4 regions of the Anoxybacillus sp. UARK-01 genome follow, and region 4 is predicted to be linked to each of the others. Evidence: riboswitches for the same ligand, from Rfam matches in the RefSeq annotation. Region 4 holds a riboswitch; each other region holds the start of a gene.
What was found. Region 4 has a riboswitch for S-adenosylmethionine ahead of B6A27_RS17070 (methionine ABC transporter ATP-binding protein). Riboswitches for the same ligand answer to the same signal wherever they lie in the genome.
Positions count from the first base shown of each region.

Region 1: it holds a riboswitch for S-adenosylmethionine, as region 4 does, so the genes downstream of both, B6A27_RS05765 (methionine biosynthesis PLP-dependent protein) here and B6A27_RS17070 (methionine ABC transporter ATP-binding protein) in region 4, are expected to answer to the same signal.
Region 2: it holds a riboswitch for S-adenosylmethionine, as region 4 does, so the genes downstream of both, B6A27_RS15535 (methionine ABC transporter ATP-binding protein) here and B6A27_RS17070 (methionine ABC transporter ATP-binding protein) in region 4, are expected to answer to the same signal.
Region 3: it holds a riboswitch for S-adenosylmethionine, as region 4 does, so the genes downstream of both, mtnK (S-methyl-5-thioribose kinase) here and B6A27_RS17070 (methionine ABC transporter ATP-binding protein) in region 4, are expected to answer to the same signal.

Region 1 is NZ_NASY01000031.1:258,232-266,386, reverse strand. Features, by position in the region: gene B6A27_RS05790 (HD domain-containing protein) at 1-291, shown strand, start outside; gene B6A27_RS05785 (polysaccharide pyruvyl transferase family protein) at 429-1,484, opposite strand; gene B6A27_RS05780 (LysR family transcriptional regulator) at 1,809-2,711, shown strand; gene B6A27_RS05775 (YeiH family protein) at 2,814-3,821, opposite strand; gene metC (cystathionine beta-lyase) at 4,154-5,335, opposite strand; gene B6A27_RS05765 (methionine biosynthesis PLP-dependent protein) at 5,340-6,443, opposite strand; SAM riboswitch class I at 6,523-6,630, opposite strand; gene B6A27_RS05760 (3-hydroxybutyrate dehydrogenase) at 6,702-7,478, opposite strand; gene B6A27_RS05755 (GntP family permease) at 7,496-8,155, opposite strand, start outside.
Region 2 is NZ_NASY01000049.1:98,261-106,415, forward strand. Features, by position in the region: gene B6A27_RS15525 (type B 50S ribosomal protein L31) at 43-300, opposite strand; gene rpmG (50S ribosomal protein L33) at 339-488, opposite strand; SAM riboswitch class I at 839-947, shown strand; gene B6A27_RS15535 (methionine ABC transporter ATP-binding protein) at 1,108-2,121, shown strand; gene B6A27_RS15540 (methionine ABC transporter permease) at 2,111-2,776, shown strand; gene B6A27_RS15545 (MetQ/NlpA family ABC transporter substrate-binding protein) at 2,818-3,651, shown strand; partial or broken gene B6A27_RS15550 (MFS transporter) at 3,773-4,945, shown strand; gene B6A27_RS15555 (SOS response-associated peptidase) at 5,256-5,924, opposite strand; gene B6A27_RS15560 (ABC transporter permease) at 6,048-6,836, opposite strand; gene B6A27_RS15565 (ABC transporter permease) at 6,839-7,612, opposite strand; gene B6A27_RS15570 (ABC transporter ATP-binding protein) at 7,602-8,155, opposite strand, start outside.
Region 3 is NZ_NASY01000057.1:19,474-27,628, forward strand. Features, by position in the region: gene B6A27_RS17810 (ABC transporter permease) at 1-793, opposite strand, end outside; gene B6A27_RS17815 (sugar ABC transporter ATP-binding protein) at 741-2,288, opposite strand; gene B6A27_RS17820 (sugar ABC transporter substrate-binding protein) at 2,285-3,436, opposite strand; gene mtnA (S-methyl-5-thioribose-1-phosphate isomerase) at 3,433-4,494, opposite strand; gene mtnK (S-methyl-5-thioribose kinase) at 4,512-5,705, opposite strand; SAM riboswitch class I at 5,797-5,904, opposite strand; gene B6A27_RS17835 (carbon-nitrogen family hydrolase) at 5,994-6,809, opposite strand; gene B6A27_RS17840 (pyridoxal phosphate-dependent aminotransferase) at 6,905-8,095, shown strand.
Region 4 is NZ_NASY01000055.1:15,179-23,333, forward strand. Features, by position in the region: gene sufU (Fe-S cluster assembly sulfur transfer protein SufU) at 1-130, opposite strand, end outside; gene B6A27_RS17040 (cysteine desulfurase) at 120-1,340, opposite strand; gene sufD (Fe-S cluster assembly protein SufD) at 1,340-2,650, opposite strand; gene sufC (Fe-S cluster assembly ATPase SufC) at 2,669-3,448, opposite strand; gene B6A27_RS17055 (carboxymuconolactone decarboxylase family protein) at 3,641-4,003, opposite strand; gene B6A27_RS17060 (MetQ/NlpA family ABC transporter substrate-binding protein) at 4,223-5,053, opposite strand; gene B6A27_RS17065 (methionine ABC transporter permease) at 5,076-5,741, opposite strand; gene B6A27_RS17070 (methionine ABC transporter ATP-binding protein) at 5,734-6,759, opposite strand; SAM riboswitch class I at 6,844-6,951, opposite strand; gene B6A27_RS17075 (O-acetylhomoserine aminocarboxypropyltransferase/cysteine synthase family protein) at 7,387-8,155, opposite strand, start outside.

The sequences.
Region 1 (8,155 bases), on a different contig from region 4:
GGTGCCGAGCGTGCCCATAAACTGCTCATTCGCTTGGGCGAGCATCCGCAAAATGCCAAGGAGATCGCTTTGGCGATTCTACTGCATACCGATTCTTATTTGCCTGAAGGCGAATTTAAACGCAAACCGCTGCAGACCATTATCAAGCTGGCGGATGAGGCGGATGAAGAACCAGGCGGCAAGCACCATTACCGGCAAATCGATGATGCGCTCGCATTGAAGAAAATTAAGCAGCTTGATGAACTTGTCAATCGCCAGCTGCAAAAGGAACGTCTTGATGATATCATCTAATAGGATTTTTTATTCGGAATCTGCCTAAACAGCCTTTCCCCGCTCCGGCGCAAGGAAAGGCTGTTTGTGTTTGCTGCCCTTTTCAACAAGCCGGCACAGCCATCGAACCGCGAGTGATTTTGTTTTTTCACTCGGATTCAGAAAAACAGCTCCTTTTGAAAAGGCTCCATAAGCAGCGGCCGGTAAAAGCTTCTGTAATCGCTATACTGATGGACGATGTGCTGACGGTTTCGGTTCACTAGCTCCAGCTTTTGCAAAAGCTCCTCTTCCAATTCTACCGCATCGGTCGATACGACATATCGCTCCAGACCGAGCGAAGCGGCACAATCAAATACTTTAAAGCGATAACCGAGCAGCACCGGCGGCACGCTGGCAGCCAATGAAAGCAAATTGGCATGCAACTTTAAATTAATCGTGGCCGAAAAACGGGATAAAAGCCGAATCAGCTGTTTTTCTGAATAGAGCTTTTGATCCCAAACAACGCGGTACGGGCAGCTGATTTTATCATAAAGCCGCTTGCACGCTGCCCGATCATTGTCCCAAACGGCGTAAATATAAATATGATATCCTTGCCTCATCAGCTTTTTTGCTACTTTGGCTAAAGCATTTTCAACTATTTCTTCATTTTGGCCGAATAGTCGATTATAAGTGGTTCCCCAATTAATGCCAATGATTTTTTCTTCGTTTCGTTTTTGGCGAGGGCGTTTCGTTTTCAATAGCAGAGCCGGATCGCTGACGGTATAGATATGGTCATGATCGGCAGCTAACGCTTCAAGCAGTTTTTGGCTCAGCGGTCCGCAAATCCCGGCAAAAGCAGCTGCGGCCATCGCATGCTTAAGCACAAATGAATCTTGCGAAGAAAAATATTTTGTAAGATCGGGCAGCTCGTTGGCGAGCAAAAGATCGACATCTCGCTTGTCAATTCCATCGATTCCGCTTCCCCACACTAACACCTTTTTTTCCATCTGCGTCGCTTGTTGTAAAATTTGCATATATTCAGGCTTTATCAGCGATCCCCCGCCCAGCACAACCACATCATAAGGAGCGATCTGTTCGGCGCACACCAGCGGCAGAGAAAAAGCGATTTTTTCATATTGGCCGTATTTCTTGCTAAAACGCTGAAACAAGCGCCATGACAATTCGTCTCCTAAATTTCGAAAGCCTACCCATCCCAAATACAACACCTTCGTCATAGCAACACTCCTTATAGCGACAGCCTTGACCGATCCGCTTTTCTATTCGTTTCTTTGTAAATGTATATTCCAACCAGCTTTATCGACAGTCTCCCTTTTCGTGAAACAACCGCTTTTTTTATCTTCTTTTTGCGGGTGATGACATCGATTCATCAGCTAAGGAGGAAATTATAGGCATGAAGGACAAAAACGGATTTTCTCCATGTATAGCATATTAAGGAGGATTTCTAGTGGTGAACTTTCTAGGGGAAGTGAGCGGATGATAAACAAGCCAAATCATGATAAGATGAAGCATAAAGCGGGATACGGACAGGAGGAACTCAAGTGGATCCATTATTGCAGGTGTTTGTCAAAGTCGCTGAAAAACAAAATTTCACTCGCGCTGCGGAGGAGCTGCACATGACACAGCCAGCAGTAAGCCAGCACATTCAGGCATTAGAGCGCCTCACAGGAACAAAGCTGATTGAACGAAATAATAAGTATGTAAAGCTGAATAAAGCGGGACAGATTGTCTATCATCATGCTAAAGAAATATTGGGGCTTTATACCCGCATGAACCATTTGCTTGATGACTTAATGAACCGGGCGAGCGGCACGCTCGCGATCGGTGCCAGCTACACTTACGGCGAATATATTCTTCCCCATCTGATAGCACAATTGCGTGCACAATATCCGGACATTCAACCGACCATCACTATTGGCAATTCTCATGAAATCACGGAATTAGTAAGCAATCATCAATTAGATATCGGCATTATCGAAATGGAGATTGAACCGAAAGATGTCTATATCGAGCCATTTGCCGAGGACGAAATGTTCATCATCGCCTCCGCCCATCATCCGTGCGCTCAAAAGCAAACGGCGACAATGGAGGAGCTTTGCCGCGAGACATGGATCATTCGCGAAAAAGGATCAGGCACGCGCAAAGCAACCGATCAGCTATTTGCAAAATCCCACTGTTATCCACGCCAGCTCATGGAGTTTGGCAGTACCCAGTTAATCAAAGAAGCGGTAGAAGCAGGGTTGGGAATTACCTTTCTTTCACAATGGACGGTGAGAAAGGAATTGGCGCTTGGTTCTTTGCGGCAAATCCATATAGATGATGCACCTTTTGTGCGCCAATTCTCCTTTATTACGCAAAAGACGCCGTTTTACACAAAAGCGATGGAAGTGTTTATCGATATTTTGCGGGAGCAGGGCGCAACCAAAAGCTTTTTGGGCGGGTGATCATAGAAGGACATCCCGCCCATTCCTTCGAACGAAAAAATATGGAGCGGCTGCTTGCCAATCCGCTCCGCTATAAGCTCCATCCTCTCAACTATATATGGGCTAAACGACAAAAAAAGAGAGGAAGGATAGCAAAATCGATGTGATACATATTGCAGCCAACGGGCGCAACGCTTTTGTCCGCAGATCGCGAAGGCTGACATTTAAGCCGAGGCCTACCATCGCCGCTGTCAGCATAAAAGAAGTCAAAGAAGAGAGGCTGTTCAAAAGCGGCTTCGGGATAGAAACGACGCTGCCAAATAAGCTCAACAGCATAAAACCGAGTAAAAACCAAGGAAATTCGATTTTCTTTTCCTTCGTGTCAGCGTTCTTCTTTTTTCGCTTCATCCAATACATACATAACAAGCTGAGCGGTAGAAGCAATAGAACCCTCCCCAGCTTCGCCAGCAATGCAAAAGCTAATGCATCCTGTCCGGCCGCCGCACCGGCTAGCGCCACATGCGCCATTTCGTGCAAGCTGATTCCGCACCAAATTCCGTAATGCTTATGAGAAACGGGCAGAAATGGCTGAATGAATGTATAAGCCAATGAAAAAACCGTCCCAACCAGCACAATGATTCCTACCGATATCGCCGTATCTTCTTCCTTCGCCTCTACAATCGGAGCCACAGCGGCAATCGCAGCGGCCCCGCACACCCCTGTTCCAATTCCAAGCAACAGCGATAAAGAAGCGTTCGCTTTGACGATTTTGCCGAGTGACATCATCATCCAAATGGAAAAAACGATGACGGCCGCATCGCGAAGAAGAAGCCCTAAACCTTGATGAATGACAACAGCCATATTCAGCTTGAAGCCAAACAAAATGATCGCCATCCTTAATAAGTGTTTGGCGGCAAATTGAATTCCAGACCGAAGCGCTTCCGGATAGCCAAAAAAGTGACGATACATAACGGCCAGCACAATCGCACAGGCGAGCGGCCCTAAATGCTCCAAGCCAGGAATGGATGCGAACGCAAAGCCGAGCACCGCAAACAAAAAAGAAAAGGCAACTCCTCCTATCCATCTCCAAGCCAAACGGCGATCCGAAGACGGTTGCTTGAAAACAGCCATGATGTCGTTTTTCATTGATGCTTCACCTCTTTTTATAATGGATCGTCCAGATCGCTGACCAATGGTCCTCTTCAGCATATCCCGGTTTCTTTCATAAGTGAAATAATAATTTTCAATAAATACCATAAGTAAATTTTATAACAATCGTCATCTGCGCTTGTCTCCGGTCGTGACAACGATGGGTCGTCTGCCGAATAATAAAAAATAGACCTTCCTTCATGCAACAGCACATGTTTAGAAAGGTCTATTTTCCACAGGCGGTGGTCCATATTCAATTGAAAGAGGCTACCTTCTCGCATGCTCTTATCCTAAGAAAAAGCGGACGTTGGCTTTTAGAATGATGGAGCCAAGCTTTCTTTCGCGCTGACATAGGACAATCCTCGTTCAAAGTCGGCAATCAAGTCTTCTGCGGCCTCCAATCCGACACTTAAGCGCAGCAAGCCATCTGTAATTCCTCTTCGTTCTCTTTCCTCTTTTGGCATCGCCGCATGCGACATTTTAGCCGGATACGATAAGATCGATTCGACCGCTCCTAAGCTGACGGCAAACACCGGAATTTGGACATGCTTGACAAACGTACGGACGGCCGCTTCATCTGCTAAGCGAAACGAAAGCACCGCGCCAAATCCCTCTGCTTGGTACCGTTGTACCGAATGTCCCGGATGATAAGAAAGTCCTGGATAATACACTTCCTCTACCTTTGGGTGCTTCGCTAAAAACGAAGCGATTTTCAGCGCCGATTGACTTGATTGCTGTAAACGGACGTGAAGGGTTTTTAAGCCGCGCAGAACGAGCCAAGCATCTTGCACTCCCAATATGGCGCCAAAGGCATTTTGCAGCTTATACAGCCGCTCAGCCAGCCCGCGATCTTTGACAACCGCTAACCCGGCCACCACATCGCTATGTCCTGATAAAAATTTTGTCGCGCTATGCAACACAACATCGACGCCGAGCTCAAGCGGCCGCTGCAATGCCGGAGTCATAAACGTATTGTCTAAAAAGGTTAAACAACCGTTCGCTTTTGCCAGCTTCACAATGCCGCAAATATCCGTAATTTTTAATAGCGGGTTGGAAGGGGTTTCTACATAAATCACTTTTGTATTTGGCCGGATGCGGGAAGCGACTGCATGCAAATCCGTCATATCGACAAACGTGTACTCGATGCCAAAACGGCTTAATACCTCGGTAATCATTCGGTACGTTCCGCCGTATACATCTTCGGTCACGAGCACATGATCCCCTTTGGAAAGCAGCAAAAACGCGGTCGAAATCGCCGCCATTCCCGAAGAGAAGGCAAAGCCGCGGATTCCTCCTTCCAGCTCCGCTATCGTCTCTTCAAGCGCCTCGCGCGTCGGATTTCCAGATCGGCTATAATCATACTTTCCAAACACATCAAAATCCGCTTGATGGAACGTCGAAGCGTGCTGAATGGGCACGCTGACCGCTCCTGTCTGCTCATCCACTTTCCATTTGTTATGCAATAAGTTGGTTTGAAATGAAAATGATTTTTCCATTGCGCTACACCTCTTTCATATTTTCCAAGGCCTGCGACAAATCAGCGATTAAATCCTCCACATGCTCAATGCCTACAGAAAAGCGCAATAAGCGGTTGCATACCCCATTGGCAATCCGAATCTCTTCAGGGATATCGGCATGTGTTTGCGTCGCCGGGTATGTAATAAAGCTTTCAACTCCTCCTAAGCTTTCAGCGAATGTAATGACATTTAAGCTTTGCAAAAAGCGGTTGACCCACCGCTCTTCACGCAGGCGAAAGGACAGCATGCCTCCTCTTCCTGGATACAGCACATCCGTGACCGCTTCGTGTGATGCCAAAAATTCGCTGATTCTCCGCGCATTTTCTTCATGCTGCCTCATTCGCAGCGCCAGTGTTTTCATGCCGCGAATCAACAGCCATGCATCAAATGGCGACAGGACCGCGCCGATTGCGTTGTGATACTCGGCCAGCCGTTGACAAAGAGGCTCACCCTTTGCGACGACGAGACCAGCGAGCACATCATTATGGCCTCCTAAATATTTTGTTGCGCTATGGATGACGAGATCCGCTCCGTGGCGAATCGGCTGCTGGATCACAGGCGTATAAAACGTATTATCCACAATCAAAAGCAGCCCGTGGCGTTTGGCCAGTTTCGCCACCTCGTCGATGTCTGTCTCCTGCATAAGCGGGTTTGTCGGCGTTTCTAAAAAAATCGCCTTTGTGTTTTTCGAAATCGATTTCTCCACTAATTGTATGTCGCGAAAGTCAACATAATGAAACGCTAAGCCGTACTTTCTCCAGCCTCTTTCAAATAGCCGATACGTTCCTCCATATAAATCGGCAGACACTAAAAATTCATCACCGCTTTCAAACAGGGAAAGCACCGTCTGAATCGCCGCCATTCCCGAACTGAATGCATACCCTTGATCTCCTCCTTCAAGCTTAGCAATGGCTTCTTCTACAATTTTGCGCGTCGGGTTTCCGGTACGGATGTAATCAAATCCTGTTGATTGGCCAATTCCCTCATGGCGATAAGCGGTGGAAAAATAGACAGGCGGATTGACGGTTCCTGTCAGCTTCTCGCTTCTGTTGCCAATCTGCGCCAGTAAGGTTTCTACTTTTTCCATCCTTTTTTCTCCTTCCTTTCCTCCAATAAAAAAAGCCTTCTTTAAGAAGAAGACTTTTACAGATCAACAAAAGCGCTTCTTCTTATCTTTCGAATTGAAACCAATTCGCTGGATTTAGCACCTGACCGATATCGGCTGGTTGCTGAAGCTTCACTGGGCCAGTTCCCTCCGCTTCTCTTGATAAGAATGAACGACGATATGGAATTTTCTGATTTTCTATCAATTTACATGATTTTCTGATAATTTGCAAGCTTTTTTTTACTGCGCGGTATATCCTCCATCGATCACAACGGCCTGCCCGGTAATTCCCTTTGCTTTTTCGCTTGCTAAAAAGAGCGCATAATCGGCCACTTCTTTCGTTGACAGCAGGCGCTGCTGCGGCACAAGCGGATAAATGACTTCCTCTAATACATGCTCAAGCGGCACGCGGCGTGTTGCGGCCAAATCGGCCAGCTGGTTGCGTACAAGCGGCGTATCGACATATCCCGGGCATAAAGCGTTCACTGTAATACCATGAGCGGCTCCTTCTAGAGCAGCTACTTTGGTTAGGCCAATGACCCCATGTTTCGCGCTATTATACGCCGCTTTGCCGGCAAAGCCGACCAAACCGTTAATCGAGGCCATATTGATAATCCGGCCATAACGCTGCTGCTTCATGATGGGGAATACATGCTTTATCGCAAAAAACGGCGCGATAAGCATGACGAGAATCAGTTTCTCAAACGATTCGGAAGGAAATTCTTCAATCGGCGCCACATGCTGCAGCCCAGCGTTATTCACTAAAATGTCAATCCGGCCATAACGAGCAACGGTTTGAGCCACCATTTGTTTGATTTCCTCTTCTTTTGTTACATCACACTTCAGTCCCCATGCATCCCAGCCTTGTGCACATAACGATTCGGCTGCTTTTTGGACAGCCCTTTCATTGATATCACTAAGAACGACTTTCGTGCCATGCTCAGCAAAGCATTTGGCGATTTCAAAGCCGATTCCTTGCGCCGCTCCTGTTATGAACAATACTTGATCGTCTACCATTTTTCATTCCTCCTCGTTCATATCCCTAGTCCTAATGAGAAAAGAATAATCGCAAGAATCGTCCCAAGCGCAGGTACAATAACCGTTAAAGCCCCAACCGCGCCATATGCCTCGCGGTGCGTTTCACCGCAAATCGCTCGAATCGTTGTCACGACATAGCCATTATGCGGCAAAGAATCCAAAGCTCCTGACGAAATCGCGACCACCCGATGCAGCGCTTCAGGATGGACTCCCATATCCAAATAATGCGGAGCGAGCAACGGAAGAGCAATAGCCTGACCTCCTGATGACGAGCCGGTTAGGCCAGCGATGACACTGACAGCGATAGCGCTGCCAATTAATGGACTGCCTGGAATACTGGTAATCGCGTGCACGGCATCCGTAAACGCTGGAACGGCTTTCGCCACACCGCCAAACCCGACGACGGCCGCCGTATTTCCAAGCGCGATCAATGCGCCTAAAGTTCCCTCAGAAACAGCCCCGCTAAAGTTTTGGAAATAGCGGCGATTGAGAGCATATACCGCAATGACTCCGCCAAGAAGCGCCACAATTAATGCCGATTGCTGCAACGAATGATGGAAAACAAAAGCAATCACCAACACGACAAGAAGCGGAATAAACCCCAAAATAGGAGGCGGCAATTCCCTTGTACCGTCCAGTGGATCTCCCTCTTTTGC
Region 2 (8,155 bases), on a different contig from region 4:
ACCATTGGCTCCCGGTCGGTCTCGTACGGCTTTATCCTTCCATTATTTATCTTGCTGCTGCAAATGATATTTTTTCATAAATTGTTCAGCTCTTCCGCGACGGTCCGTAAATTTTTGTTTCCCAGTATAAAAGGGGTGCGTATCTGAACTAATTTCCACTTTAATAAGCGGATATGTATTCCCGTCTTCCCATACGATCGTTTCGTTAGAAGATTTGGTCGATCCGCTTAAAAATTTATATTCACTGTTGACATCCATAAAAACCACTTTTTGATAGTTAGGATGAATGCCTGGCTTCATTTGAGAATCACTTCCTTTAGATTATTTTCAGCAAAGCGCTACTTCGTTTCGCGATGCAGCGTATAGCGCTTTAAACGTGGTGAATATTTTCTTAATTCTAAGCGCTCTGGATTATTTCGTTTATTTTTTGTCGTGATATAGTTACGGTCACCTGTCTCTGTGCACTGTAAAACAACTTTTACTCTCATGCCTAAGATCCCTCCAAACTGAAAATATTTGATACACCATTAAATCGTAATAATTACGATTTAACATATTCAACTTATCAAAAAAATAAGCAACTGTCAATCGTCAAGAAAGAAAGTCAGATTCGCCCTCTCATAGCTTAGAGAAAAAATCCTAAAAGTTGACGATCGCTTTGTCGTTCTCTCTTCTCCTTTTGTGGACAAATATAGATTTACTTTCGGGCCATCTATAAATAAAAATTTTTTCTTATTTTCCCTATAATGTAAGCGTTTTTATCTTTTTTTCATAAAAACCGATATTGACAATCAGCTTTATCGGAATTATGATGAGTATAAAAATTCCATAAACAAACCGCTTATCAAGAGCGACCGAGGGAACAGGCCCAATGACGTCCGGCAACCTCCCGCAATCGGGAACGGTGCCACATCCTGCAGAATGGCTTTCATTCTGAAAGATAAGTCTGGTATTTACATACCGATGCCTCTTTCTGAGTGAAAGAGGTTTTTTCTTTTATATGGAGGTCCATGCAAAAATTTTCGTTACCATATGAAAAGAGCCATCGCGAGACTTTTTGCAAATTCCATTCTTTTTAAAAAAGCTCGACTCTCAGGGGGGAAAGTGATGATTGAAATCAAGGATGTAACTAAAATTTACACATCGAAAAACAGGCAAGTCATCGGCGTCGATCACGTCTCTTTGACCATCCAAGCTGGAGAAATTTTTGGCGTCATCGGCTATAGCGGCGCCGGCAAAAGCACGTTGCTGCGCTGCCTCAACCTTTTGGAGCGGCCGACATCTGGACAAATTATGATAGACGGCGTTGATTTAACATCTTTAAACAGCGAACAGCTACGGCAAGCGCGTCTAAAAATCGGAATGATTTTTCAACATTTTTATCTTGTCAGTTCAAAAACAGTTTTTGAAAATATCGCATTCGCTTTAAAAGCCGCTAACAAACCGAAGGAGGAAATAGAGAAACGAGTCAATGAGTTGCTAGACATAGTCGGTCTGTCTGACAAGCGAGATGCCTACCCTGCCCAGTTGAGCGGCGGACAAAAACAGCGAGTCGGCATCGCGCGGGCGCTTGCGAATGATCCCAATGTCCTTTTGTGCGATGAAGCAACATCGGCACTCGATCCAAGCACAACCAAATCCATTTTGACACTGTTGAAAAAAATTAATCGCGAATTAGGCATCACTATTGTATTGATTACCCATGAAATGGAGGTAGTGAAAGATATATGCGATCGCGTCGCGGTTATGCAAAATGGAAAAATTATAGAATTAGGAACGGTATATGAGCTTTTTACCAATCCAAAGGAGGAATTAACGAAATCTTTCATCAATAGCATCCTGCAATTTGAAGTTCCTGACCATCTGTTGCAAAAACGGACAGGAACGATGGTGAAAATTTTATTCAAGGGAGAGAGCGCCGAAGAAGCGATCGTTTCCGATATGTTGCAAACCTTTAAAGTGAAAGGCAATATCTTACACGGGAAAATCGAATATATTCAAAACATCCCGCTCGGCGTCTTTATCATGGAGCTGACAGGAGAGCGCAAAGAAATTGAACGAGCGCTCGATTATATTTCCGAAAGAACCAATGGATTGGAAGTGATTGCGCATGCTGCTTAATGCTCTTATCGATCTTATTCCTGAACTAAACAAAGCGTTTTTAGAAACGATTTATATGGTCGCCATCTCTCTTTGTATCGCGATCCTTATTGGACTTCCGTTGGGGATTCTGCTTTTCGTCACGGATCGGGGCCTTTTTTTAGAAAATAACATCGTCAAATCCGTTCTAGGCTTTGCGGTCAATCTGATTCGTTCGATTCCGTTTGTCATCTTGCTCGTCGGGCTGCTGCCGCTGACAAGACTGATTACCGGAACCACCATCGGTCCTACTGCTGCCTCTGTCTCGCTGTCGGTTGCCGCCATTCCTTTTTTCGCAAGAATGGTAGAAACCTCATTGCGAGAAATTGAGAAGGGAGTGATTGAAGCAGCAATTGCCGTTGGGGCTACGCCGTGGATGATTATTAAAGATGTACTGCTGTCGGAAGCTCGCCCGGGCATCGTCCACGGGATCACCATTACAACGATTAGCTTAGTCGGATATTCTGCCATGGCCGGCATTGTCGGCGGCGGGGGCATTGGCGACTTAGCGATCCGTTTTGGCTATTATCGCTATGACAATACGGTGATGATTACAACGATCGTTGTTTTAATTTGTCTTGTTCAAATCATTCAATTTAGCGGTGAACGCATCGCCCGTCTTGTCGATAAACGGTAAAAAACAACGCAATCGATAAAATAATCAAGGGGGATTTCAACATGAAAAAACGACTGGTTTTACTTATTTGCCTTCTTTCCTTTTCACTTTTAGCGGCATGCGGCAATAAAGAAGCTGCTTCCGGAAGCACGCAGAAAAAAGAGCTGACGATTGGCGCAACTTCCGGTCCATACAGCGACATGGTCAACCAAGCGATCAAACCGCTGTTAGAAAAGAAAGGATATAAAGTCAAAGTAGTGGAATTCAGCGACTACATTCAACCAAATTTAGCTTTAGCCAATGGCGATTTAGACGCTAATTTATTCCAGCATAAAATTTATATGGAGACATTCGCTAAAGAGCATCATCTTGATCTTTCTGAAGTCATTATTGTTCCAACTGCTCCAATGGGGATTTATTCAAAAAAATTTAAATCACTAAATGAAATCAAGGATGGAAGCGAAATGGCGATTCCGAATGATCCTACGAACCTGGCAAGAGCACTACTAATCTTACAAGACCAAAAACTGATCCAGCTTGACTCATCCGTCAATCCGCTCACTGTTTCGGAAAAAGATATCAAAGAAAATGTCAAGCACCTTAAATTTAAACCGATTGAAGCAGGGCAATTGCCGCGGACAGTTGAAAGCGTCGATTTGGCGGCGGTGCCCGGCAACTTCGCTTTAGCGGCAAAAATGGACTTAAATGACGCTCTTGCCCTAGAAAATATGCCGGATGATTATCGCAATCGCATCGTTGTGAATACAAAAGATTTAAATCAACCGTTTGTCAAAGATATCCAAGCAGTGGTTCAATCAAAAGAATTTGAAAAAGTGATCGACCAAAATTTCAAAGGCTTTGGAAAGCCAAAATGGATGCTGGAACGAAAACAATAACTTCTCCCATACACGCCGTCTCCTCACGGCGTGTGTCTTTTTCACAGCATGGAAATAGACGTTTCGTCATCGAACCATTATAGTAAAAATAGATCGAAGAACAATAAAGAGGCGAGAACCATTGACACACATTCAAGGAGGCAGTACAGAATCTAGCAAAGCAAGCTGGGCGCTGTTTTTGGGCGGATTTGTTACCTTCGCCAGCTTATTATACGGCTCAGCCGCTCTTGCCGCTGTTCGCAAAAACCTTTCACATTTCTGCCGCTTCAGCTAGCTTAGCCATGTCTGTATCGACCGGTGCATTAGCCATTATCATTCTCCTTGCCGCGAGTATCTCGGATCGCGCTGGAAAAAAGAGAGTGATGACCATCTCGTTGCTGTTAACATCGTTATTAACGATGGCAAGCACGCTACTCTCCCACTTTCCTTCTCTTGTGCTTGCGCGCGCGTTACTCGGTATGGCAGCTGCCGACGTCCCCTCTTTAACAATGGCTTATATTACGGAGGAATTTCAAGCAGAAGGAATTGGCAAAGCGATGGGGCTTTATTTAGCGGAACCAGCATTGGAGGCATGGCTGGACGAATAGCGATCAGGCTATTAACCGATTGGTTTTCATGGCGGACCGCACTGTTTTCCATAGGAGCCTTTTCGCTTTTATTAAGCGTTATTTTCGCCGTGATCCTGCCGGCGCCGCGCCATTCTGCCCCAAAGCCGTCTAGCGGCAAAACGGCTTTGGCGGCCTATGTTGTCCATTTGCGCCATAAACCGCTGATGTCGCTGATTATGCTCGGCTTTTTATTTATGGGAGAGTTTGTGACGCTGTACAACTATATTAGCTTTTTATTAAGTGAACCGCCATACTCATTAAGTCTATCCGTGCTTGGATTTTTGTTTATGGTGTACTTATTCGGAAGCTTCAGCTCTGTTTATATGGGAAAAAAAGCCGATTTATCTGGATATGCGCCCACATTAAGTCTATCGGTCACATGGACCATTCTCGGTGCCGCTATTCCCCTTATTCCTTCTGTTGCGATAAAGCTGATTGGGCTTTCACTATTTACGTTTGGCTGCCATTCGATCGCCAGCACATGGATTGGCAAATGCACAAGGCTCTATAAAGCGCAAGCAGCTTCTCTTTATCTGCTATTTTATTATGTAGGGTCGAGCTTGGCGGGGACAGCAGGAGGTTGTTTTTAGATGCATTTTCATTGGTTGGGTGTGATCGCGTTTATCATTGCTTTGCTGCTGTTAAGCTATCCGTTGATTAGATATGCCCAAAAGCATCTCCAATAAGTGTTCGTCCTGTCTGCTATCTTGTTCTTCCTAAAAGCGTTCCCGCTTTCTCCTTCAATAAAAAACGCCGGCGGATCTTCTGTTTCCGCTAGCGTTCCCCCATGCTTCAATCCCTAAAACAAACCTTCCGAAGGTAAGTTTCCTCAATGTCATCTAGTAGAGTCGGGCGGCCGAGTCTCGAAAAAGAGTTCACCTTGATCACACGAATCGATGACAACGGCAAGATCATACATATTTTCCCAACCGACACTCTTCCAAAGATCATTCATTTCGTCCTTAAAAGGACAAGAACGTGCAAGTTCCCTTCCTCTCATTGACTATGAATCGGCTCCAGACATGCACGAACATCATTTTTCGGTGAATTGACAATCGAATCTACTTCATACATGCTCATCTTTGCCGCGGCATATGGCTTAAGCAACGATTTCACATAATCGGTATCCTCTAGCTTTGCATCCAGCCATGCTTCATGCTGCTCTGGCGGCAAAATGACCGGCATCCGCTCATGAATGGGGCTGACCAATTCATTTGCTTCCGTTGTAATAATGGTACATGTATACAACGCCGTCCCTTGCTTGTCCCATTTTTCCCACAGCCCTGCAAAAGCAAAAGGCTCACCATTTCGCAACGTAAAACGATACGGAATTTTGTTCGTCCCTTCCTTTTTCCATTCGTAAAATCCGTCCGCTAAAATTAAACAACGGCGCCGTTTCAACGCTTGACGAAAGCTCGCTTTTTCATCGACGGTCTCGCCTCTCGCATTGATCATCTTCCAGCCGATTTTCGGATCATTCGCCCAAGCGGGCACGAGCCCCCACCTCATCATTTTTCCGATCCTTATCCCATTCTCTTCAACAACCGTCAGCACCGCTTGGCTTGGCGCGATGTTAAAACGGGGCGATAGCGGTTCAGGAAAAACAAAATGAAACAACGCTTGCAACTGCTCCATATCAGCCGCCAACGAAAAACGTCCGCACATCCCAATCCCCTCCTTTAAATATATACTTATGTACAAGTATAACACTAAGAGGGAGCGATATGCGCGCTCCCTTTCATCTTTTGCTCCATTATGTCCATCCGTTTTCTCTACCTTGCGCTTTCCTCAGCTGCTTGCACTTGTATACGAACGCAATGCAAACCGCCAAAAGCGACGTGCCAGCCATAAAAACACAACAGCCAGCAATCCAGCAATAAGCGCAGTCGCCATATTCCATTTTCCCAGCAACGATAAAGCCGGCATATTCGTAATTACCGCCGCTGGCAGCACATAAGTCAAAATCACGCGCACCCAGCCGCGGTACATGCCGATCGGAAACCGCGCTGTTTCAAAGAAGGAATCAAAAATAAAAGATAAATCATCAATGCGGATCACCCAAAACGAAGTCGTCATCAGCATCATCCATAACGAATAAATCAATACAAGCGACGAAGCCATCGTGATCAGAAAAACGAGTATATCAACCAATGATGGCATATAATGCTTTTCCGCTAGTCCATAGACGATCAGACCGAGGCCAAGAGCAACATCAATCAACCGCCAAAACACTAAATGACGAAAGCTCACATAAAACATGCTATCAACAGGCTTGGTTAAAATATAATCAAGCGTGCCGCGGCGAACGTGCTCAAGCAAGCGCGGCATATTGGGGCGCAAAGCAAAATCGATCCAGCCTTTCAATGTATTAAAGACGCCGAGCAGCACAAGTACATCTGTATATGTCCATCCTCCAAGCCGATCGGTCTGATAAAAAAAGATATGGATGGTCAAAATCGCAATCCCAATGCCAAAAAAGCTGGAAACCAGATTCCCAAGAAACTCGCTACGATATTCCAGCTCTTCAACAAAGCACGCTCGGAAAAATTCGCGGAAAATTCGCCAGTATCTGCCCATGATCAACCACCCACCGCTTGATTTTTCTTTAATCCCGCTTTCCAGATCCATTGAAGCATCATAATGAATATCACGGCCCAAACCGATGCGATCATAAAGCCCTGGCGCACCTCATGACCATTAGCGGCTTGGCTGATCAGATCAATCGGAAAACCGATCATGTAACGAAAGGGCAGGAAAATGCTCCATTGCTGCAAAAGCGGTGGAAGCATCGATAATGGCGCTATTCTCCCTGATAAAAATAAAGAGATAACTTCCAGCACGCTGTAGATGGCCGCAACTTTTGTTATCCAAAAACCAAGCAGCCCGCAAGTATAGCTAAGCAAGAAACGAAGCAGCGCCCCCATCAACACCGCCGCCAAAAATAACAACAGCTGACTCATTGATATCTCAACGCGCAGTGCCGACACAAACAGCGCCGCCCCCGCCCATATCGGTATTAAAATAACAAGAAATAATAGCTTATACACTACATTCTCCGCAATCGCCCAATGGATCGGATGCAACGGCCGGATGATATAGTTGGAAAATGTCCCTTCGCGAATTTCGCGATCGAGCTCCCAAACATCCCATGCACTTGTCATTCTTTCTACAAAAATCACGGCCATAAAGTAAAAAAAGAACGCATCGCTTTGCGATGGATCAATGTTGATCCAAACAGCCATCGTAATCAAGGGCTGAGTGATAGCCCCGGTCATCCATACAATCGTAGCTAGGCGGTAAGCCAGCATTTCCATGTACTTCATCCGTAAAAGAGCAGCATATTTACGAACCATGGGACAACTCCTCCTGGAAGGCGCGCGTAATCACTTCTTCCATCGGCGGATCTTGAATGTTAATATCATGAACGTGGAAATGCTGCAAGAAATGCGCCGACACTTCAGCTACCCTCTCACGATTAACCCGCAATACCACCTGGCTGTCCTCGATTTCTGCCACTTCCCCATAATCTTCCCAGCGCGCATTCGGCACTTCAGAAAAGCGCACCTCAAGCCGTTTGTATGGCGCCAGCTTTTCCGTTAACACCGACAATTCTCCGTCATAAATCAGCTGGCCGTAGTTAATCATCATAATGCGGTCACACAGTGCAGTCACATCTCCCATATAATGCGATGTTAATAAAATGGTCGTTTGGTGCTCACGATTATATTCCGCAATAAAACGCCGGACTTTTTCCTGTGTATGAACATCAAGGCCAATCGTTGGCTCATCCAAAAATAAAACGGCCGGCCGGTGCAATAAAGCCGCAGCCAGTTCACAGCGCATCCGCTGCCCAAGCGACAGGCTTCTCGTCGGTTTTGTTAGCAGCGGCTGCAGCT
Region 3 (8,155 bases), on a different contig from region 4:
AGGCTCCGGCAGAAACTTGTCCGGTTCCGATTCGCGAGGCAAGGACGATACCGCCAAGTGCTGCGAAAAATCCGCTAATGACATATGCATATGTTCGATAGCGATTGACTGGAATTCCCGAAAGTCGGGCAGCTTCCCGATTTTCCCCTGTCATGTAGAATAAACGGCCAGGCTTTGTATAGGTCAGAAAGAAATGGGAAGCGGCAACAATGAATAACATGAGTAATACAGAGAATGGAATGCCGCCTACTTCTCCTTGGCCGATAAATAAAAAGGATGGAATAAACTTTCCCGGCGCCGTTCCTCCGTCTGGAAGGGGCATGTCATTGTAGATGGAAAACCCTTTTGTATAAGTGAGATGCACCCCATTGATGGCATACATGGTTGCCAGTGTTGCCAGAAGATCAGGGAGCTTTAGTTTGACAATGAGCAACGAATTTAATAGGCCCACTGCTATTCCTAATAAAAGCGGAACGAGAAGAGTGACCAAAATTTCTTGTCGATATAAAACGAGAGAAGCTGCACTCGCGATTGTGGCGAGACTGACCGTTGAACCGACGGATAAATCAAAGCCGTCGACAATAAGAGAAAATGTAATGCCAATGGCTACGAGTGTTACAATCGAAATGGACCGCAAAATATCACTAAAATTTTCATACGTCAAAAAACGATCAAGCGTAATGCTGAAATAAGCAATGACAACTAGAATGGCAAGCAATGTTCCGTGTTTATATAGAAAATTAAGAGGAGATCGCTTTACGGTTGAAAGCGTTGTTGTTTGTACTTGTGCCATTTTCTTCGCCACCTCCGCTGCTGTAATAGATCAGTTGTTCATATGTTGCTTCCTCTGCTGTAAAACGCTGTACAAGCTGTCCATCAACCATGACATAGATTGTATCAGCGATATCGAGCAGCTCTTGAAATTCATTTGTTAAATATAGAACGGCTTTCCCTTGCTCGGCCAGGGAGCGAATAATCGCAAATACCTCTGCTTTTGCGCTCACATCAATGCCTTTTGTTGGTTCATCAAAAATAAAAACCTCGCCGCCTGTTTGTAGCCATTTGCCAATGACAATTTTTTGCTGATTGCCGCCGCTTAGTTGCTTGACGATGGCTTGCTGGGAGGAAGGCTGGATATGGAGTGTATCGATGAGCTGCTGAGCCCTTTCTTTCTCCTGTTTTCTAGAAATCCATTGCCATTTTGCTAGTGATGATAGTAAACGGACAGTTAAATTGGTGCGAGTCGTTTCGCTCATAAAGAGTCCTTGCTTTCGCCGTTCTTCAGGAATAAAGCACATGCCGGCAGCAATCGCTTCTTTTGGTGAAGAAAACGTATGACGCTTTCCATGAATCAACCATTCCCCGGTTGTTTTCGTATGGGCAAATAGGCTTTCGGCTAGCTCTGTTTTTCCTGCCCCCACCAATCCGGCAATTCCGACAATTTCCCCTTTGCGAATTTGCAGATCAATCATCGTGTTTGTTTTCGGAATTTGCAATTGCTTGACTTCAAAAAGGATGTCCTCGCCGTATGTGCGTCGCTCTCTTTCTTTTCGTTGCTGAGTCCGTCCAACCATATGATAAATCATCTCTTCGATTGACAGCTGGGCAGCATCACCTTGATGGACGACGGAACCATCGCGCAGGATGGTTACCTGATCGCAAATTTCCTTCACCTCTTTGAGCTTATGAGAAATATAGATAAAGGAAACGCCTTGATTTTTTAATTGTTTCATAATCGAAAAAAGGCGTTTTGTTTCTACCTCGCTTAAGGCGGCTGTCGGTTCATCCAGAATAATGTAACGGGCAGAAGAGAAAAGCACTTTCGCTAGTACAATAAGCTGTTTTTCATGCAGCGTACACTCGTGAATCCGTTTATCAAGCGGAAGCGATAGCCCGATTTGCTGCAGTACTTGGGCTGCCCGCTGCTTTTGCTTTTTCCATGAAAGGAATGGATGGCGGGCGGCATGGACCAAATCATCAGCCACAATATTTTCATAGACTGTTAAAAAGGGGAATAGCGCTGTGTCGACTTCTTGAACCACTAAGCCAATGCCGGCCTTCTTGGCGGCCGCCGGATTTGGAAAGTTGACGTCTGTGCCGTCGATCGTGATAGTTCCCTCATTGGGTTGAAGATCTCCAGCTAAAATTTTCATTAATGTACTTTTTCCGGCTCCATTCATTCCTAAAAGGGCGTGAACTTCCCCTTTCTTTACATGGAAATTCACGCCATTTAATACGGTCACGCGATCGAACGATTTATAAATATTGTTCATGAAAAGCCCGCTCATTTTGTTTTCCCCTGTTCTTCTAATGTTTTCATCCATGGAGAGAGAGCGACGTTGGATTGACCCCAGCCAGTAATGTATTGATGCAGATCTCCCATTGTTACTTGCTGATTAGGCAAGTCTGTCTTTTTCACCAGATGTGGCTCGAGAGAATAAATACTTGGCGTTTTCTCACCTGCAATTTTTTGATAAGCAAACCGTACTTGGACTCGGCCGACTTCGGCAGGGTCAGTCGCGGTTGTTGCTACCCATGGGCTGTCTGGCTGCTGAATCATTTGCAAATCTTCATCGCTTAAATCAATGCCGTATACTTTGATTTCGGTACGGCCCGCCTGTTGAATGGCTCGTGTGGCTCCTTTCGCAAATTCGTCCCATGTAGCGAATACAGCATCGATATCGCCTTTGTTCGGATATTTTTTCAAAATCGCTTCCATTTGCGTTTGTGTGTCTAATGCTGTATTAGAGCTGGCATTGCCGAATTTAGCAATTTCTTTAATGCTTGGATACCGTTTTTTAAATGCGTCATAAATGACATAACGCCGTTCCATTGGTGTAAAACCACCGACCCAGATGGTAACAATTTTTCCTTCGCCATTTAAATCTTCTGCTAATGTTTTTAATGTTTTCCAAGCAAGGCTATAGTCATCTTGGTCAATGACGGTTACGCCGGGAATATTTAAGTCGTTGTCAAAAGCGACGACAGGAATGCCTTTGGCCACCGCTTTTTCAACCGGCCCTTTTAATGCGTCGGCTCGTCCGTGGTCCAAAAGGATGGCATCGACATTTTGCGTGATCGCGGTTTCTACATATGAAGCCATTTTCGTTAAATCGTTATCAGCATTGTAAACTTGTACTTCTCCGCCAAATTTCTGCACTTGATCTTTTACGCCAGCAATATATTGAGAGGAGAAGGTACCGATCGAAAATTGCATAATGGCCGCAATTTTAATGGGTTTTTTTAATTGATTTGGAATAGCGGCCTGCTCAGCGGAAGCGGATTCATTGGCTGTATTGTTCGTCGCCTTCTGTTCCGTGTTTTCTTGTTTAGCCGCTGGTTTAGAGCTTACAGCATCTTGTTCATTGGTGCAGCCTCCGAGCATGATGCCGAATAACAATAGGATTGCCAACAAAAATGTGTGTCGTTTTTTCATCGCTTGATTTCCTCCTTAAACAAAGCTGTCAGCACGCTTTCATAATGGCCGCTTATGATTCCTTTTTCAGTAATAATGGCTGTAATCAGCTCGTGAGGCGTCACATCAAAAGCAGGATTGTATACTTTTACTCCAAGAGGAGCGATTCGTGTTCCTGCCAGCTCGGTTATTTCTTCAGACGGACGCTCTTCAATCGGAATATCTGCCCCTGTCTTAGTCGATAAATCAATAGTGGACAGGGGAGCCGCTACATAAAAAGGAATGTTGAATGCTTTAGCGAGCAATGCCAAGCCAAATGTACCGATTTTATTGGCGGTATCTCCGTTTGCGGCAATGCGGTCAGCACCGACGATGACAGCTGTGATGTCTTTTGTCTTTATAGTTTGTGCTGCCATATTATCAGTGATCAGCGTTACATCAACGCCTGCTTGCATGAGCTCCCATGTCGTCAGCCGCGCGCCTTGCAAAATGGGTCTTGTTTCGCAAGCATAGACATGCAGACGAATTCCGCGTTCTTTTGCCAAATAAAAGGGAGCAAGCGCGGTACCATATCGAGCAGTAGCGATTGATCCAGCGTTGCAGATGGTTAAAATGCGATCTCCCTCTTGAAAAAGAGAAAGGGCATGTTCACCGATGGAGCGGCATGTGTTCTCATCCTCGCTTTGAATACGGATTGCCTCATGAACCAATGCTTTTTTGGCATCGGCGACAGACGAAACGTTCGCAATGCTGGCCATCAAGCGGTCGAGCGCCCAAAATAAATTGACGGCTGTCGGTCTGGCACTTGCCAAATAATCACGATCCTTTTTCAGAAGGTTGCGAAAATCTTCGGGAGAATTCGTTTGATAGCTGTGTGCCGCTAAAGCAAGACCGTATGCAGCTGTGATGCCAATCGCTGGAGCACCGCGAACCTTCAATGTGGCAATTGCATCCCACACAGATTGAATATCTTTTAATTCTAAATATTCAGTCTCATTCGGAAGCTTTTGCTGATTTAAAATGGTCAAATGTGTGTGATTCCATTCAACAGAACGCGGAATGGAGAGCAATGAATCCATATTCTTCTTCCTTTCGTTTAATGAGTGGCAGCAAATGTTTGAAAGAACAAAGAGCGTATTTGTTGCACTTCATGGATCGTCTGGCGATGTAAAATCAGTTGTCGCCCGAGCTGAAGGGCAAGCTGCTTGGCATGGATGCGCGTAGGTTGATCTTCGATTCCGTCAAGATCGGCGACATGGGCTAAGCCGATCGTGCGCCGGATGATTTCACAACCAGCAAAACCGACCGCATCGATGAGCGTTTGCTGCAACACGTCTTGCAACAATCCTTCAGTTTTTGCATACGGTTCTACATTATGCTGTTCCCAAAGGGCAGCAAACGTGTGCGTAAATACATTCCATGTTTTTTCGATGTGAGCCAATAGTGGCTCATGTTCTGAACGGGACAACGCATTTAGGAGTAAATTGGCAAAAAATTGGCCGATATCAAACCCGAATGGGCCGTAAAACGCAAACTCAGGATCAATGACTTTTGTTTCTGTGTCGCTTGCAAAAATGCTTCCAGTATGTAAATCCCCATGAATGAGCGCATCGGCTTCCGTTAAAAATTTCCGCTTGAGTTTTGCTACTTCAAGATGAAGCGCATCGTCATTCCAAAGAGCCTCTACGTCACGGCGCAACTCCTCTTCAAAATTATTCGTTTCATGGTCGAAAAACGGATCAGTAAAGACGAGATCTTCGGTAATTTTACATAACTCTGGATTGATGAAATTTTGTTGCAGCTGTTTTTTCTGCTGCTGGTTCATGCCAAAGTCCGATGTGTAAAATAACGTTTTAGCGATAAACTCTCCAATGTGCTGGGAAAGAAGCGGATATGTTTTTCCAGCAATGAATCCTTTTCGAGCAATTTGCAGATGCGATAAATCCTCCATCACGGTAATCGCCAACGACTCATCCGAATAGTATACCTTTGGCACGTATTGCGGAACGTAGTCGGCAAACGTGCGCAACGCATGGCTTTCAATGACAGCCCGCTTAAGCGTAAGCGGCCAGCTTTCACCGACGACTTTTGCATATGGTAGCGCTTGTTTAATAATGACTCCTTTCTTTGTTTGGGGATCAAATACATGGAACACAAGATTTAAGTTACCATCGCCAATTTCTTGGCAAATGAATGGTGTTCCTTCCGGAAATAAGCCTAATCGAGCAGCGAGTGCAACCGCTCCTGATTCCGTTAAAGGCTCGTAGACGGATTGTTTAGAATGTGTCATCATTTGTACCCTCCTTATCATTCACTCAATCAATGAAACAATGAAAAAACCTCTTTCGCTTTTCGAAAGAGGTTTGAAGTCGGCTTCTCCCCTCTTATCTCTCAGCGTGTTGCTGCAAGAATTAGCACCGTGCTTAACGTTGGTTAAGTCGGTTGCCGGGCTTCATCGGGCTCGTCCCTCCACCTGCTCTTGATAAGAGTTTGTTCGGTTTTATTCGAATGTTTTTAACAATGCAAAACTTTTTTCAATTCGCTTGATTCGAATCATACATTCGATTTGCCAGTTTTGTCAACTGTTTTTTTGAAAATTTTTTTCGGCCGAAATATAGTGCTCAGGTCGGCGGTCTTGGAAAATAGGAATTTGCTTGCGAACTTCTTTCACTTTTGACAGCTGGATTTCGGCCATAAGAGAGCATGGATTTTCATCGGCTTCGGCGAGGATGACTCCCCATGGATCAATGACAAGTGAATGGCCGGCAAATTGATTGTTCGGATCTTTTCCAGCACGATTGCAGGCGATTACATAGCATTGATTTTCAATCGCGCGCGCTTGCAAAAGGGTTCGCCAATGTTCAAGGCGGGGCTGTGGCCATTCGGCGACCACAAACAATAACTCTGCGCCTTGGATTGTATGGGCGCGAATCCATTCAGGGAAGCGAATGTCATAGCAAATGACTCCCGCGCACAACGTTTGCTCCAAGGTAAATAAGCCGCTCGATTCACCGGATTGTAAATACAAATGCTCATCCATGAGCTGAAAGAGATGGAGTTTGCTGTATTCTCCTACAATGTCGCCGTCTCGATTGACAATGTACATGGTATTGGTGATGCCGGCAGCGGTTTTTTTGGCAATGGAGCCAGCAACAATACAGACGTTGTGCAGGCGTGCGAGCTTGCTAATAAACGATTTGGTATCAGCGCCATTCTCATCAGCAATGTCGTCAAGGCGTGCGAGATCGTATCCGGTTGTCCATAGTTCAGGAAGGACGATGACGTCAACAGAGCTTTGACAAACTTTTTCGATCTCTTGTTGAACGCGGCGTTTATTTTCCGCAGGATTTCCGAAAGCAATATCGAGCTGAAGACAAGCAATTTTTAATGTCATAATCATTCACCCCAAAAAAATGTCTTTACAATTTAATTTTTACGATATATGATGTTTGACTAGAATTTCAAGAATTTTTTGAGTAGGTGAAGCAATTGAAATCATTTGTCCAATCCGAGTTGTTGCAAAGTCTTCCGAAGCAGTTTTTTGCTTCGCTTGTCGACAAAGTAGGAAAAGTGGTGGCTCAAGGACATGATGTAATTAATCTTGGTCAAGGAAATCCTGATCAACCGACGCCTCCGCATATCGTAGAAGCGCTGCAAAAAGCGGCGGCTAATCCAAAATACCATAAGTATTCTCCGTTTCGTGGCTATTCGTTTTTAAAAGAGGCGGTGGCTGCTTTCTATCAGCGCGAATATGGCGTTACGGTTGATCCTGAGAGAGAGGTAGCTGTCTTATTCGGTGGAAAGGCAGGGCTTGTGGAAATTCCGCAGTGCTTATTAAATCCGGGCGATGTTGTGCTTGTGCCGGATCCCGGATACCCTGATTATTGGTCGGGAGTGGCATTAGCGCGTGCAAAAATGGAAATGATGCCGCTTTATAGCGAAAACGGCTTTTTGCCTGATTATCGTCAATTGGATGAAAAGGTGGTTGAGAAAGCCAAGCTGATGTTTTTAAATTATCCAAATAACCCGACGGGAGCTGTAGCGACAGACTCGTTTTTTCAAGAGACCGTTTCGTTTGCACAAAAGCATGGAATTTGCGTTGTCCATGACTTTGCTTATGGTGCGATTGGATTTGACGGGCAAAAACCGATCAGCTTTTTGCAGGCGGAAGGAGCCAAGGATGTCGGTATTGAAATTTATACATTTTCCAAAACGTATAATATGGCTGGCTGGCGCGTAGGTTTTGCGATTGGCAATGAAAGTGTGATTGCTGCGATCAATCTTTTGCAAGACCATTTATATGTCAGCTTGTTTGGTGCGATTCAGGAAGCGGCAGCGGTTGCGCTGCTTGAGTCACAGCAATGCGTGACGGAGTTGGTAGCGTTGTATGAATCACGGCGCAATGCGTTCATTGGAGCTTTACAGGAAATTGGTTGGAACGTAAGTGCTCCAGCCGGCTCCTTTTTTGCTTGGCTGCCGGTACCAAAGGGCTGGACTTCGGAGCGCTTTGCTGATTTATTGCTTGAGCAAGCGCATGTTGTGGTGGCGCCTGGGATTGGATTTGGCGAGCACGGGGAAGGATATGTGCGCGTCGGGCTGTTGACAAGCGAAGAACGCTTGACAGAAGCGGCACGGCGCATCGCTAAGCTCAATCTTTTTCAGCAAGCGGTAAAAAAATAATTGACAATCTGCATGATCCCTGTCATAATTCGAATTAAATTTGCAAAATGAAAATTTCAA
Region 4 (8,155 bases):
CGCCGCATGTCGGATTGTTCATATTAATATCAATATTTTCGCCCTCAAGCACGCCGCGGTTTCTCGGATTTTTGTAATGATCCATGATGACTTGGCGATACAATGTATCTAAAGGGTTATTAAAAGACATGGCTGAAATACTCCTTCGTTTTCTTTAATGCCGCTACTAACCGATCAATGTCTTCCTCGGTATTATATAAATAAAAGCTTGCTCGCGCAGTCGCGGAAACATGGAGCCATTTCATTAAAGGCTGCGCGCAATGATGTCCGGCACGGACGGCAATTCCTTCCGCATCAAGCACCGTGGCCACATCATGAGGATGAACATTGTCGATATTGAATGTGACAAGACCTGCACGTTCCTTTGGTCCATAGATCGTCAAGCCTCCAATAGCGGAAAGCTGCTCTAGCGCGTATTGCGCCAATTGGTGTTCATAAGCCATGATATTTTCTAAACCGATTTGCTCAAGAAAATCAATAGCGGCTCCTAGCCCAATCGCACCAGCAATAATCGGCGTTCCCCCTTCGAATTTCCACGGGAGTTCCTTCCATGTCGATTCATACAAACCGACAAAGTCAATCATTTCTCCGCCGAACTCAACGGGTTCCATTTGCTCCAAAAGCGAACGTTTACCATATAATACGCCAATGCCTGTCGGACCGCACATCTTATGCCCAGAAAATGCAAGAAAATCACAATCCAAATCTTGCACATCGACTTTCATATGCGGTGCGCTTTGTGCAGCATCCACAACCATGACAGCACCATTTTGATGAGCAATTTGCGCAATTTGCTTAATTGGATTTATCGCACCTAAAACGTTCGATACTTGCATAACAGAAACAATTTTTGTATTCGGCGTCACCGTTTTTTCAACATCTTCTAGACTGATGGATCCGTCTTCTTGAAGCGGAATATATTTCAACGTAGCGCCTGTATATTTAGCCACCTGCTGCCAAGGAATGATATTGCTATGATGTTCCATATACGTGATGACAATTTCGTCTCCTTCGCGCAGATTGGCGCGTCCGTAACTCGCCGCCACGGTATTTAATGCGGTCGTCGTCCCGCGTGTAAATATAATTTCCTGTGTTGATTTTGCATTAATAAATTTGCGTACTTTTTCACGCGCTCCTTCATACGCATCCGTCGCTTTCGTTCCAAGCGTGTGCACGCCGCGATGAACGTTTGAGTTATATCCGCGATAATATTGATTAAGCGCTTCAATTACCGGAAGAGGCTTCTGAGAAGTAGCTGCGCTGTCAAGATACACTAATGGCTTCCCATTAACTTCTTGGTCTAAAATTGGAAACAGCTGACGAACCTCTTTTACGTTCATTATTTAACTTTCCTTTCAATGATTTCAATAAGTTGCTTTTTCACGTTCTCCAGCGGGATTTCTTTGACAACAGGTGCTAAGAATCCATGAATAATTAAACGCTCTGCCTCCACCTTTGGAATACCTCGGCTCATTAAATAATAAAGCTGAATGGGATCCACCCGTCCAACAGAAGCAGCATGGCCCGCTATTACATCATCTTCATCAATTAAAAGGATCGGATTGGCGTCGCCGCGCGCTTTGTCGCTGAGCATAAGCACACGCGATTCTTGCTCAGCATTTGATTTCGCAGCACCGTGCTCAATTTTGCCAATACCATTAAAAATGGAAGTCGCGCTATCCTTCATGACGCCGTGCTTTAAAATGCGGCCTTCTGTATTCTTGCCGTAATGCACAACGCTTGTCGTGAAGTTTTGCGTTTGCTCGCCGCGTCCAACCACCACGGTTTTTGTGTCGCCATAAGAACCGTCGCCGATTAATCGCGTAATATTTTCAGAAACGGTATTTCCATCATTCATCAATCCTAATGCCCACTCAATGCGGCCATTGCGTCCTGCGATCCCGCGGCGATTGACATATGTGGTCGTTCCCTTTGCCAAATGGTCAACCGCTGCAAAAATCACTTGAGCATTTTCATGGGCAAATACTTCAGCGACAATATTAACCACTGCATTCGCATTTTCATGGATGGAAACATAGTTTTCAACATAGGCAAGTTTACTATTCGCTTCCGCTACGACAATCACGTGATTAAACAGTGCCGCATCCTGTGTTTCATGAATATAAACAGCTTGAAGCGGGGTATTGATTTCCACATTTTTAGGAACATATACAAAAACGCCGCCATTGAGAAGCGCTGCATGAAGAGCCGTCAAGCGGTGCTCATCGATTTTGACTCCATCCTGCATAAAATATTTTTTCACAAGCTCTCCATGTTCACGCACAGCCGTGAAAATATCCGTAAAAATAACTCCTTGCTTCTTTAAGTCATCCGATAATGAAACATATGCTGGTGTCTGGTCGCGTTGAATGTATAAATTTTTTGCTTCTTCGCCTGCATCAACAAGTGTTTTTACTGATTCCGGAAGTTCTTCTAGAGATGCAAACGGCGCACTTTGTACAAAATGTTGTGTGATCTCGGTAAAATTCCATTTATCAATCTTTGTTTTATCTGGCTTTGGCAATGACAACTCTTCTGCTTTGGCAAGAGCTTGTAAGCGAAGATCTAAAAGCCAGCTTGGTTCTCCGCGCCCTTCAGAAAAAGTGCGCACATACTGTTGATCGAATGGTAGTTTCGTTTCGATTGCCATAAATAATCCTCCTAACGCTTACGCTTCTTGCTCAATCATTTCATCTTCAATGCCCAATTCTTTTTTGATCCAGTCATATCCTTCAGCTTCTAAGCGCTGCGCTAATTCTGGACCGCCGGATTTCACAATGCGTCCTTGCATCATCACATGCACATAATCTGGCGTAATGTAATTAAGCAATCGTTGATAGTGAGTGATAATTAAACAGCCAAAATCGCTGCTGCGCATTTCATTAACACCTTTTGAAACGATTTTTAAAGCATCAATATCAAGACCCGAGTCGATCTCGTCTAAAATCGCAATTTTCGGCTCTAGCATCATAAGCTGAAGAATTTCATTGCGTTTTTTCTCTCCACCGGAAAATCCTTCATTTAAGTAACGATGAGCCATATCAGAGTTCATTTCAAGGAACTCCATTTTTTCATCTAATTTGCGAATGAACTTCATTAACGAAATTTCGTTCCCTTCTCCAAGACGAGCATTAATGGCAGAACGAAGGAAATCGGCATTCGTCACACCGCTAATCTCGCTTGGATATTGCATAGCTAAAAATAAACCGGCGCGCGCGCGCTCATCTACTTCCATTTCAAGAACGTCTTGTCCATCTAGTGTAATGCTTCCTTTTGTTACTTCATATTTTGGATGGCCCATAATTGCGGAAGATAGCGTTGATTTTCCCGTTCCGTTCGGCCCCATAATGGCATGAATTTCTCCGCCTTTTACCTCCAAATTTACACCCTTTAAAATTTCTTTCCCCTCCACTGATACGTGAAGATCTTTGATTGTCAATACCGCCATAAAAATACCTCCAATTTTCTAAAAGAAGTTTGTGTATCTCATCGTTATTGTGATTCTCATTTTATTCTCATTACAATCTTATAACAAATGAAAGGTATTAGCAACCATTTAACTCCATTAGTATACTTTTTAAATAAAAAAGTTTAATAAGTAAACATATCAAAAAAGCCTCCTATTCTGGAGGCTTTTGCACTAATGTTTTGTCGTCAATTCGGCAATGCATTCTTGAACAAGCGTCACCGCTTGGCTCATCGCTGCGCCTCCCGCAAACGCTACCGCAACGCTGCAAGCTTCCAAGATTTCCTGTTCTGTCGCCCCTTGATCGATACAGCCTTTCGTATGATAAATCGTACAATATTCATCTTGTGTAGCTAGGCTAATCCCGAGAGCGATCAATTGCTTTTCTTTTTGCGACAAAGCTCCCTTCTGAAAGCATGCTTTAGTAAAGGCATTAAATTTCTCTGCCACTGCGGGGATTTTCTGTGTGAAGGCGCCCAATCCTTCTTTATAATGCTGCAATGCCGCTTCTGTTGAAGAATGTGTTGGTTGATTCATCCTCAAGCTCCTTTCAAAATCATAAGAACTGCGGTTATATTATTGACTAAAATGGGAAGATCATATAACTGAATCGAAAAGAAAAATCGGCTTGAACGATCTGGAAGAAATGGTTGCATAATCATCAAGCCCCGTGGTTTCTCATGCTGATTACACCAAAAGTAAGAGAACATTAAAAAGCGGAAGCTCCGCTATGAAGCTTCCGCTTTCTTTATAGTATTACTCAGTTGCTGGAATGACAGCACCTTTGTATTCTTTTTTGATGAAATCTTGAATTTCTTTGGATTGAAGCACTTCGACAAGCGTTTTAATGTCTTTGCGATTCTCATCGCCTTTACGTACCGCAATAATATTCACATATGGATTGTTTTTTGGCGACTCGACAGCAATTGGATCTTTCGCAGGATCCAATCCGGCATCTAAAGCGTAGTTGGCGTTAATCACGACCGCATCGCCCTCATTGTTTTGGTAAACTTGTGGCAGCAAACCGGCATCAACATCGGTTTTAAATTTTAACTTCTTCGGATTTTCTACAATATCCTTAACCGTGGCTTTTGTTTTATCAATGCCGTCTTTTAATTTAATAAGTCCTTTCTCTTGAAGCATGGACAAAATACGCCCGTGATCAGCGACAGAGTTGCTCATAATAATGGTGGCTCCCTCTGGAAGCTCCTCAAGGCTTTTGTATTTTTTAGAATAAATTCCGATTGGTTCAATATGAATACCGCCAGCATTGACAAAATCATAGCCGTTTTCTTTCATTTGTGCCTCTAAGTAAGGAATGTGCTGGAAATAGTTAGCGTCGATTTCTTTATTCTCTAACGCCTTATTCGGCAAAATATAATCCTGGAATGTGACAATCTTTAAGTTGACGCCTTTTTCTTTAAGAATTGGCTTCGCTTTTTCTAAAATCTCAGCATGCGGCACATTCGATGCGCCTACTACTAATTCCTTTTTCTCTTGGTCTCCTTGTGCGCCGTCTTTGCCGCCGCATGCCGCCAACGCGAGCACAAGCACTACCGCTAATAATGCACCCCACCATTTTTTCATCTGTTTTTCCTCCTTTATATTGTTATCTCTTATCTATTTTGGAAGTGACAAAGTCACCGATAAGCTGAATGGCAAATACAATGATTAAAATGAGCACTGTAGCAACAAAGGTCACATCGTTATGACTGCGTTGGAACCCTTCTAAATAAGCAAGATTCCCAAGGCCACCAGCGCCCACTACTCCCGCCATCGCCGTATAGCCAACTAACGCAATAGCGGTTACGGTGATCCCTGAGACAAGAGCCGGCAGCGATTCAGGAATCAATACCTTCCAGATGATTGTCGCCGTTGTCGCTCCCATGGCTTTCGCCGCTTCAATCACACCTTTGTCAATTTCACGCAAAGCGATCTCCACCATGCGCGCATAAAATGGAGCAGCGCCAATAATCAACGCCGGCAAGGCCGCGTTTGCCCCAAGAATCGTACCGACTAGCATCTTTGTAAAAGGAATAAGCAGAATAATTAAAATAATAAATGGGATAGAACGAAAAATATTAACAAAAGCAGAAACGATTGTATGAATGGCTTTGTTTTCCCAAATATTATCTTTGGATGTTAAAAACAGCAACAATCCTAGAATGAGTCCAAATACAAATGTAAACGCCACGGCAACTCCTGTCATATACAGCGTTTCCGACGCTGCCGCCCAAATCGATTCCCACTGAACGTTAGGAAACATGCTACTCATTCGTCATCACCTCCACACCGACTTGTTGCTGACGAATGTAGTCAAGCGCTCTGGCTACTTCCTCATCCGTTCCACTCATATGAACAAACAGCACTCCATACGAGCCCTGATGGGTTTGTGAAATCTTCCCTTGCAAAATATTAATGGTTATTTCAAAATTTCGGATCAGTTCTGCGATGAGCGGCCGTTCAGTCGCATGGCCAGCAAAAGTAAGCTGGACAACTTTGCCGTTAGGATATTGGTTGAACAAATGAGCAATCGTCCCTTTCGTTTCTTCAGGTTCCGTAATCTGTTGAACAAACCGTTTCGTTATCATCTGTTGCGGATTTTGAAATACATCCAATACCTTTCCTTCTTCGACAATCTTTCCGTTTTCCATTACCGCCACACGATCACATATTTTACGGATTACATGCATTTCATGAGTAATTAATACAATAGTCAATCCGAGGCGCTGATTAATATCAACTAAAAGCTCAAGAATCGAATCTGTCGTTTGCGGATCCAAAGCAGAAGTCGCTTCGTCGCATAACAGCACCTTCGGGTTGTTCGCGAGCGCCCGCGCAATACCGACACGCTGCTTTTGCCCCCCGCTGAGCTGCGATGGATAGGTATTTTCTCTTCCGTGCAGACCCACAAGATGAATGAGTTCATCCGCCCGCTTTAACCGCTGTTCCTTTGGAACTCCAGCAATCTCTAAGGGAAACGCAATATTGTCTCGGACCGTCCTTGACCAAAGCAAATTAAAATGCTGAAAAATCATTCCGATTTCTTGCCGCGCCTTGCGCAATTCTCTTCCTTTAATACTTGCGATGTCTTGACCGGCAACCATCACTCTTCCATTTGTAGGCTTTTCCAAGCCATTTAAAAGACGGATCAGCGAGCTTTTTCCAGCACCGCTATATCCAATAATGCCAAAAATCTCCCCTTCTTTAATGTGCAAATTTACATCATTGACAGCTGTTACCGCTCCCTGGCTTGACGAATATACTTTTGTTACATTTTCTAGCGTAATCAAACGCGATTCACCTTCCTTGTTCCAGCAACTAAAAAACCTTTCTGCTCAAGAGAACAGAAAGGTTTTAATATCTCCCATTTCTGTCTCTTATCTCTCAAAGCGAACGCTTTGTGTGAATTGGCACCATTTCAGTCGAATGCTGACGGTTGCCGGGTTTCATAGGGCACATCCCTCCACCTCTCTTGATAAGAGCAGCAACGCTCCTTTATTCAGTTAATGCTTTAATTCATCTAAGAATTATACAAATTACAAAAGTGATTCTATCATTCTATAAAGGAAGGTGTCAACAGAAAAATAATTCCTAATCATAGAATCAATACACAAGCGCCGATGATCCATTCAAAATGCTCTGGCTTAACACAACCTTTTCGGCATCTCCCTCGAGCAAAAGCGCCAGCGGGCCCATCTTGCCCACAAAGCGTTCGTTGTTTGACAAAGACATGCTGACAGTGGACAAGCAAAGGGTTTACAGATTATGACGGAAAAACGAGGAATCGGGCGGCGTTAATCGGTTTTTATTGGATCATCACCACGCCTGTTTTTAATATGTTCTAACCTCTCGTTGAAACTATTGTTTTATCAATATGAATGGACTTCATGACCGATTCAATTGTTGACGGCTATTTTCTACACCTCTGAATACAGCGAACGAATTCCTGTGGCAATGGCGATGGCTTGCTCTAAATCCTCAATTAAGTCTTCGACATTTTCGATGCCGACCGATAGACGAATCAAATCTTCCGTAACTCCCGAGGCCTGCAAATCTTCTGGGCTCAACTGCTGATGCGTGGTGCTGGCTGGATGAATAATTAAGCTTTTGGCGTCTCCTACATTGGCCAAGTGCGACCAAAGCTTCACGTTGTTAATGAGAGCCGCTCCCGCTTCTCTTCCTCCTTTAATGCCGAACACCACAACGGCTCCCGCTCCTTTCGGCAAATATTTTTCGGCCAAATTCTTGGCTGGATGCTTTTCGTGTCCAGGATACAGCACCCATTCTACTGCCGGATGGCGATCTAAATAGTCTACAATCCGACGCGTGTTAGCAATATGCTCTTTCATGCGTACATGAAGCGTCTCAAGCCCTAAATTAAATTGAAACGCATTAAATGGGCTAATCGCTGGTCCAAGATCCCGCAGCAATTGCACACGAGCCTTAATGATATAAGCAGCCGGACCTAAAGCTTCTGCATACACAAGATTGTGATAGCTTGGATCCGGAGTTGTAAATCCCGGAAATTTAGGAGAATCCCAATTAAACTTTCCTCCGTCTATAATAATGCCGCCAAGCGTTGTACCGTTTCCAAGCAGCCATTTAGTAGCTGAATGAACAACGATATCCGCCCCATACTCAATCGGACGGCATAGATATGGAGTGGCAAACGTATTATCAATAATG